2 regions of the Bacillus sp. T-10(2022) genome follow, and region 1 is predicted to be linked to the other one. Evidence: riboswitches for the same ligand, from Rfam matches in the RefSeq annotation. Region 1 holds a riboswitch; the other holds the start of a gene.
The links. A riboswitch is a leader RNA that binds a small molecule or an ion and turns the genes downstream of it on or off. The one in region 1 is predicted to bind cobalamin.
Positions count from the first base shown of each region.

Region 1 (4,169 bases):
GTCATATCCACCTGTTAACCCTTTAACTTCAAGCATCCGTTTTTACCCTTCTCTCCGTCTCTTTAATAAAATCAGCGCAAATGCAGGTGCCCCGATAAGTGAGGTGATCACCCCGATCGGCAGTTCCGATGGGGCAATGACCGTCCGTGCTACAAAGTCAGCCAAAATTAGAAATCCGCTTCCTATCAACAATGACAGCGGAAGCAAATGTTTATGGTCAGGTCCCCATATCTTTCGGACAAAATGAGGAATGACCAATCCTACAAAGCCAATCGCCCCTGAAACGGCAACCGCTGCCCCTGTCAATGTCGAACCGGCTATCAAGATCCACATTTTCCGCCGCTTAACATTCACACCTAAGTGTTTTGCCCGGTCTTCCCCAAAAGTCATCGCATTCAATTCACTTGTATTCATGATCAAGATAAACGAACCAAGAATAAAAAACGGCAAAATGATTGCAATATAATTCCATCCGCGCATTGAAACGCTTCCCATCAACCAGCCGATGATTTGTCTTAATTCATCACCCGTCAGCGCAATCATCAATGAAATGAATGCACTTAAAAACGAGCTGAAAATGATTCCCGTTAAAATGATCGTTTCCACTTTCATCGATCGATCCATTTTTTTTGCAAAAGTCAATACGCAGAGCATCGTGAGCACTGAGCATAAGATGCTCAGTGCCGGAAGAGTGTATAAACCGATGAACGGCAGTGATATATTCAAGAATATTGTCAATACGGCGCCGACCGATGCTCCTGATGAAATACCTAATGTGTAAGGATCAGCGAGCGGGTTCCGGAGCAGCCCCTGAAATGCCGCACCCGCAATCGCAAGCGATGCCCCGACCAAACCCGCAAGCAACACACGCGGCAAGCGGATGTTCATCACGATATTCGTCAGCATCACATCCGGATCAGCAGAAATCGGCAAATGAAAGATCTCCTTGCCGATTATTTGTAAAAGTACGGGAATCGGTACTGACACCGAACCAAAGGAAATGCCTATCGTCATTGCGAATAACAAAATTAACAACGCAATCAAATAAGCAAACGTCCATTTAGTTGTTAAATTGGTTCGGATAGACTGATTTGGCAAGTTCCTCTACTCCCTCTATCAAGCGTGGACCGGAACGGGTCACCAAGTCAGAATGGACATCAAAGACTTTGCCATTCTTAACAGCATTTACGTCTTGCCATCCTTTTCGGCCCTTCACTTCACTTACTGAATCTTTCGTATAATAACCATAAGTTGTAATGATGACATCAGGATTTGCAGCAATCATCGACTCTTCATCAATTTTTGCCCAACCGTCCAAATCAGCAGCAGCATTATCCGCTGAAATAATATTAAGCATCTCATTCATGAAAGTATTTTTTCCCGGTGTGTATATTTCCGGTGAAGGCGAAACCTCCACTAAAACTGTCTTCCTATCCTCTTCCTTTACGGATTTGGCTTTTTCCTCGATATCCTTGAGCTTCGTTTTCATATCCGCAACGATTTCGTTTGCCTTGTCATGTTCACCCGTTGCCTGTCCAATCATTTCAATAGACTCATAGACTTGGTCAAAGCTTTGTGCATCATTGACTACGAGGACATCTATTCCAGCATCCTTAAGCTGTTGTAAACCCTCATTCGAATTATGGGCACTTGATGCATGCGCAAGAACAAGGTCAGGCTTCATGGAGACAATCAGCTCCGTGTTCATTTCCATTCCGCCAACTTTTTCAATTTCCTTCGTTTCTTCCGGGTAATTATCATTATCGGAAACACCAATGACCTTTTTACCCAAACCAAGTGCAAAGACCACTTCCGTATTACTTGGTATTAACGAAACGATTTTCTTCGGTTTTTGTTCTATCGTTACTTTTTCCCCAGTTGCATCTTTAATCGTAATCGGGAAAGCTTCGTGTTGAGCATGATTCGTTTGCTGCTTTTCTTTTCCTTCATCAGTAGTGTCACTGCAGCCGACCATCATGCCTGCAACAAGCAACATCAACAGTATCAGACCAAAAATTTTCTTCATTTTCATTCCCCACAATCTTTTTATTTAATTTCTTTCCACCTAATAATCTTGGAAGATGCCCCCAAAACAAAAAGCACCTCCCGTTAAACGGAAGGTGCTTGTATGGCAACAATATCATTACGGACTTCTTATGGTCTGCCACACACCTTCCCATCCGCGTAGGTTACAGGTGTACGAATTTTGGCAGGTCTCCTGGCTCATGGTCATCGTCAACGGCACCTTCCCATATCTCATACAGTGGTACACAGCCGTCAGCTCCCATATACAGTGGCGGGACCGCGCTGGCATTTCACCAGCTTCCCTTTTAAGTCATTACGACACCAAATCGTTCATATGTATATAATTTTCACTGCCTTCATTATACACCATGTAAGAATCGATTATTAAATGATTTTTCTGAACAGGTTCGAAATGCCCCTGCCACCTTCAATGATTTGAAGCATTTTCAATCAGTGACGCAAACCCCTCGACTGATAACCCGGGTGAAATCCGAACTCGATGCAGGGCATACATCCCTTGTTCCCTTGAAGCTCCCCCAGGTTCGGTAGTGACTGCCATCTTGTATCCAGCTTCCTCTGACAGCCTGAGAGTCTCTTCGTTATACCGGCCAACCGGATAGGAAAGCACTGTCGTGTCCTGGTCGAGAATACGGTCGAATAGCTCCTTCGACTGGACCATTTCAGCTTCTTGCTGCTCTGCCGTCATGCGGTTCAGCTCCAAATGGTTGATAGTATGGCTTTCGATCGAAATCCCATTCCTGCTCATCTCCATCATTTGATTTTCAGTCAGGTGATGACCTTTATCAATGGACTTCCCGATCATGAAGACAGTTGCTTTCATATCATTTTCTTTTATTATCGGAAAAGCCTCCGTGAAGTTATCTGTATAGCCATCATCAAAAGTAAGCCAGACGCACTTCTCACTTGGCATCCGATTCTCGGTTAATACGAGGAATGCTTCTTCAGGGGATAATGTATAGTAGCCATTCTCCCGAAGCCAAGCCATCTGAGACCGGAATTCCTCCCTTGGAACCCGAAGGCGATTACCTTCAGAAATGCTGTGATACATCAAGATTGGAAGCTGGACGTCGGACTCGACCGTTATCCAGTCTTCCGTATCGATTTTGCCCTCCAATTCCTGCCCTTCCGCATTCTCCGCCGCTTCGGCGACTTCAATTTCATCTTCCGCAATCGGTGCAGCAGTCTTTGTGCCTATACCTTCTAAAATCCCTTGTGAGCATCCAGGTAAAATCAAAATCCCCAGCAATGCCGCCATCCATAAAACTCTATATTTTCCCACTATCATTCTCCTAATTTTTTATAGTGAAATAGTACCAGAAAACTAGCGATTAATAAAGTATTCCATTAAATGAAAAAAAGGGAAAGACAAGAGTAAGGATTTTTTTTCATAAGTATGTGCTATTAGCTTGAAAAGTTTGCCTATAAGAAATATAATAAATAAGTCGTCGACTTTTTTATATGTCCCAGTAGCTCAGCAGGATAGAGCGACAGCCTCCTAAGCTGTAGGTCGTAGGTTCGATTCCTATCTGGGACGCTAATTATAAACCCCTGTTACAAGCGGTCCTTCCGCGGAGTAACAGGGGTTTTTTTCTGTTGGTTAAGAACAATTGATTTTTTGATGGAGAAAACGCAGATCTCAAAGCTAAATTATTTCATCAAGCCATATAGATATAAAAAATCTGATTGCAAACTATGCATAAAGGTTGGAAATATTGGCGAACAAGAATACAAACTGTTTGATAGTAAAAAGCGTTGTATTTATTACGTCAATATATACCTGAAAAAATGGATTTCTGGATATAATCATGTCTTTTTTTGAAATATATGTTTTAACCTGTCCAATCCGGGTATACAAATACTGTAAGACATTCTCACCAAAGGAGATGATAGTGCATGATGAGTACAATCAGAAGCCAATGGAACAAAGAGAATGACGCAGCGGTTTTTAGTCCCGGTGATCAGCGTTAGAGTCAATTGAAGAGTTGGATGATAATCAAACATGGGAATTACTAGTCTTCTCATCCAAAGGAGGAAGATACGATCATGAGTATTTACAGCCTATGGAATCCAGAGAATGATGAAGCAATTTTCAGTCCGGGTGATCAGAAGCCATTCAGTACGCT
Region 1 is NZ_CP113518.1:5,503,533-5,507,701, forward strand. Features, by position in the region: gene OSJ91_RS27255 (heme ABC transporter ATP-binding protein) at 1-36, opposite strand, end outside; gene OSJ91_RS27260 (FecCD family ABC transporter permease) at 43-1,098, opposite strand; gene OSJ91_RS27265 (ABC transporter substrate-binding protein) at 1,061-2,026, opposite strand; cobalamin riboswitch at 2,192-2,366, opposite strand; gene OSJ91_RS27270 (polysaccharide deacetylase family protein) at 2,453-3,331, opposite strand; tRNA gene OSJ91_RS27275 (tRNA-Arg) at 3,507-3,580, shown strand; gene OSJ91_RS27280 (hypothetical protein) at 4,090-4,169, shown strand, end outside.

Region 2 (4,169 bases), 670 kb from region 1:
TTCGGAATGACAGTTGAAAGTATTAACATGTTTATCTCTCCCTTTTAATTAACATAAAAAAAACACGGGCTCTATGTGTCCCGCGCAACTTTCTCTGAGGAGGTATTCCCTTAATAAAGCATATTCAGGTGTCCCCTTTTTGAGTTGGACAAAAGCCTTAGCCTTATTAAAAAAGGCTTTATTTTAAGGAATTTGGGTTTAATGCATCTAATTCAGGCAAAATGAAAACGCCATCCCTTCTGATCAGGACGTCGTCAAAGAAGATGTCACCACCCCCATATTCGGGCCGCTGAATCAAAACCATATCCCAATGAATCGATGATCGGTTTCCATTATCCGCTTCTTGATAGGCAAGTCCAAGAGCCAAGTGCAGACTCCCGCTTATTTTCTCATCGAACAGGATATCATCCATAGGTTCCAATATGTATGGATTGATTCCAATTGCAAACTCCCCGATAAATCGGGACCCTTCATCAATATTCAGAATTCGGTTCATTTCAGAGTCACGATCGGAAGTAGCTTTAATGATTTTTCCCTTTTCCAAGTTTAATTCTATGTCACTAAAGGTGAATCCTTCATAAGTTGTTGGTGTGTTGAAGGATATCCTTCCATTGAGACTATCTTTTATGGGTGCCGTAAACACTTCCCCATCCGGTAAATTCTTTTTTCCGGCACATATGACGGCCGGCATACCTTTGATGGAAAAGGTCAAATCCGTTCCTGGCGAGACGATCCTGACATTGTCAGTTCGTTCCATCAATTGTTTTAATGGTTTCAAGGCCGTCTCCATTTTCCCGTAATCCATGTTGCATACATTCAAAAGAAAATCTTCGTACCTGTCGAAGGTCATGCCGGCTTTTTGCGCTGATGCGTTGGTGGGATAATTAAGCAAGACCCAACGTCGGTTGTTTACATAGAAAAGAGTGGGGGAATTCATAGCCTCCCCTTGAAGACGGTGCCTCTCGATGGGAACATCGGTCATTTCCACATCGTTTTCCTCCCCGGTGATGATGATGACCGCATCGATATCCTTATATTTCTTCAAGGCCCATTGCGAAGAGGTGTCAAGTTGTTCCTTTACATTCCCTTGTAACAGGTGGCGGCTTATTTCATCGTCTTCGAGTTCTACATATGGGTAAGCACCCACTCTATAAATTTCATCAATCAGCTCTTTCAATAATGGTTTCGTGTTGATATGGCCCCGTATGAGGATTCTCTCTTTTGGCTGTAATTGTATCGAATGATGAATCAGCCTGGCTGCAAGCTTCGTTATTCGCTCATCCTTCATCTGCCTGTCCCTTATTTTTCGAGGTCACGAAGAGTTTCAAGAGCTTCTTCGACGTGGCCTTTGACTTTTACTTTACGCCATTCTTTGACTACCTTACCAGACTTATCAATCAGGAAAGTTGAACGTTCAATGCCCATATACTCCTTGCCGAAGTTCTTTTTCAATTGCCACACATCAAATGATTCAGCCGCTTCATGATTTTCATCAGCCAGCAGCAGAAAAGGCAATCCATGTTTTTCGATGAATTTTTCATGACGTGCAACTGGGTCTGGGCTGATTCCAATGATGACAGCGTTCATTTCCTCAAATTGCTCATTATGGTCCCGGAAATCACAGGCCTCCGTCGTGCAGCCTGGCGTCATGTCTTTTGGATAAAAATATAAAACAATATATTTCCCCTTAAAATCCGATAGGGACACCATTTCACCATTGTTTGCAGGGAGCTTGAAATCAGGTGCTTTTTCTCCAATTTTAACTGTCATATTGAACCCTCCATTTCTTTCATTATGGTAAGAGTACCCAATAATCGAAAGAAACACAACTTTCATTTATCCTTCCTATCTTTGTGCTCCAAATCAATCACCGTCCGGATCACGAACGCTGCCGGCAGTGTATAACCGATGAAAGCCTGAATCGTAGCTATCATCCTCCCCATGCCAATCGGGGCTATATCTCCATACCCTACAGAAAACATCGTCATCGCACTAAAATAAAAAGAAGTCTTCAACTGTTCATAGAAAGTGCCATCCAATCGATTGCCCATATCAAGAATCACCGAATGATTCTGAAGTTCGTATAATAAATAAATCAGTGCAAATCCAACTAATATCGTCGCATATAAATTGCCTAGCCACAGCATATCCTCCAGAGAAAACTTCTTTCCTCCCGACTCAACAAGAAATAACGTACGAATGCTCATCACCATGCAAAAAATAATTCCTGCAATCAAGATGTAGAAAGTCATCCCCCACGCCCCATTTCAAAACGCCACTTCCTCTATACATACTCCCTGTCCAAACAATATATTCTTTTTTAGGAACAGACCCTTATCACCTACACACCTAATAACCGCATACTTTTCCTGAATCTTTTTTTCATGTTGACCCTTTTGGTCGGATATGTTAAGATTGTCTAAATTTTTATAATAGTTTTTATTTTATAAATTTTTAGCCTGCAAACAGTTATCAAGGCAGGTTTTGTCAAATTTCATATGTGGAAATAGGTTCCTAATTTTAAATTAGGATTAAAAGGGAAGTCCGGTGTAATTCCGGCACGGTCCCGCCACTGTAATGGGAGTGTTAGCGCCATCCAATATGCCACTGATCAACAGATCGGGAAGGCCCGTCGCTAATGTTAATCCCTAAGTCAGGAGACCTGCCTATTTCGACAACACTGTTTTAACCTACGGGAGATAGGGAGGTGTTAGGGACCTTATAATTGTAAGGGGCATTTTGCATGCCTCTTTATTTTAAGCATTTCTAACCATCTCTTTTGACGGTTAGGAATGCTTTTTTTATTGCTCAATTAAATGAATATAGGAGGATGGGAATATTGAAAAGCAGTAGTTTGGGTTACCCTCGAATCGGGGAAAATCGTGAATGGAAACGTACATTGGAGTCTTACTGGTCCGGTAAAATCGATGAAGCAGAATTTACGGCACAGCTAAAAGCCATCCGTTTAGGCAACTTACAAAAACAGAAGAAGCGAGGCATTGATATCATCCCTGTCAACGACTTCACTTGCTATGATCAAATGCTCGATATGTCCGTCATGTTCGGTCTTGTTCCTGAACGTTATTCAGCCTATGAAAGCGGAAGCGTCCCCCTTTCCGTTTATTATTCAATGGCTCGCGGAAACAATGATGAAGTAGCTTCCGAAATGACGAAATGGTTCAATACGAACTATCACTATATTGTCCCTGAATTAAAGGTGCCACAGCTGACGTTAACAGAAAACAAACCACTTGCAGCATATCGGGAAGCCAAGGAAAACCTAGGGATTGAAACGAAGCCCGTATTGATCGGTCCTTATACTTTCATCTCCCTTTCCAAAGGCTTCAAAAAACAAGATATCCCTGGCATCATCCTGAGCCTGCTTCCCCTATACACGCAAATCCTGCGGGAGTTGGAGCAAGAAGGCGTGAAGTGGGTTCAAATGGACGAACCTTCACTTGTTTCATCGATTTCCAAAGAAGATATGCAAACTGTTACTTACCTCTATGAAAAACTGAATGAAGCAGCACCAAACCTGAACATCATGCTACAAACATACTTTGATGCCGTGGAACATTACCAAGAAGTCATCGAATTACAAGTCCAAGGAATCGGTCTTGATTTTGTACATGACAAAGGAAGGAATCTAAGCAACCTGGAAGCATTCGGCTTCCCGAAGGACAAAGTGCTTGCTGCAGGTGTGATTGACGGAAAAAACATTTGGCTTTCTGATTTATCGAAAAAAATCCAATTGATCGAGACTCTTAAGACAATTGTAGCCGAAGACCAAATCTGGCTTCAGCCCTCTTGTTCCCTGCTTCATGTCCCGGTGACAGTTCGTAATGAAACCGCCCTTTCAAAAGAAGCGAAAGAGGCACTCGCTTTCGCTGATGAGAAACTTGAGGAAATCACACTCTTGGTCAAAGGGAATAATCAAGGCTTTGAAGCAATTGCCGAAAAAGTCGATGCCAATAAATTCACGCTTCAAACTTTAGCAAGTTCAAATGCCCGGAATCACGGAACTGTACAAGCCAATGTCGAAAAGGTTAAAACCAGGACCGCCGCCCGTCAGCTTCCATTTAAGGAACGTTACCAAAAACAACAGGAATTTTTCAAATTGCCTTTTCTCCCTTCGACTACGATCGGCAGCTTTCCGCAAACATTTGAAG
Region 2 is NZ_CP113518.1:4,836,578-4,840,746, forward strand. Features, by position in the region: gene OSJ91_RS23885 (D-2-hydroxyacid dehydrogenase) at 1-29, opposite strand, end outside; gene OSJ91_RS23890 (aminopeptidase) at 179-1,288, opposite strand; gene bcp (thioredoxin-dependent thiol peroxidase) at 1,300-1,770, opposite strand; gene OSJ91_RS23900 (potassium channel family protein) at 1,833-2,252, opposite strand; cobalamin riboswitch at 2,492-2,684, shown strand; gene metE (5-methyltetrahydropteroyltriglutamate--homocysteine S-methyltransferase) at 2,831-4,169, shown strand, end outside.
Region 2: another riboswitch for cobalamin. It lies ahead of metE (5-methyltetrahydropteroyltriglutamate--homocysteine S-methyltransferase); the one in region 1 lies ahead of OSJ91_RS27265 (ABC transporter substrate-binding protein).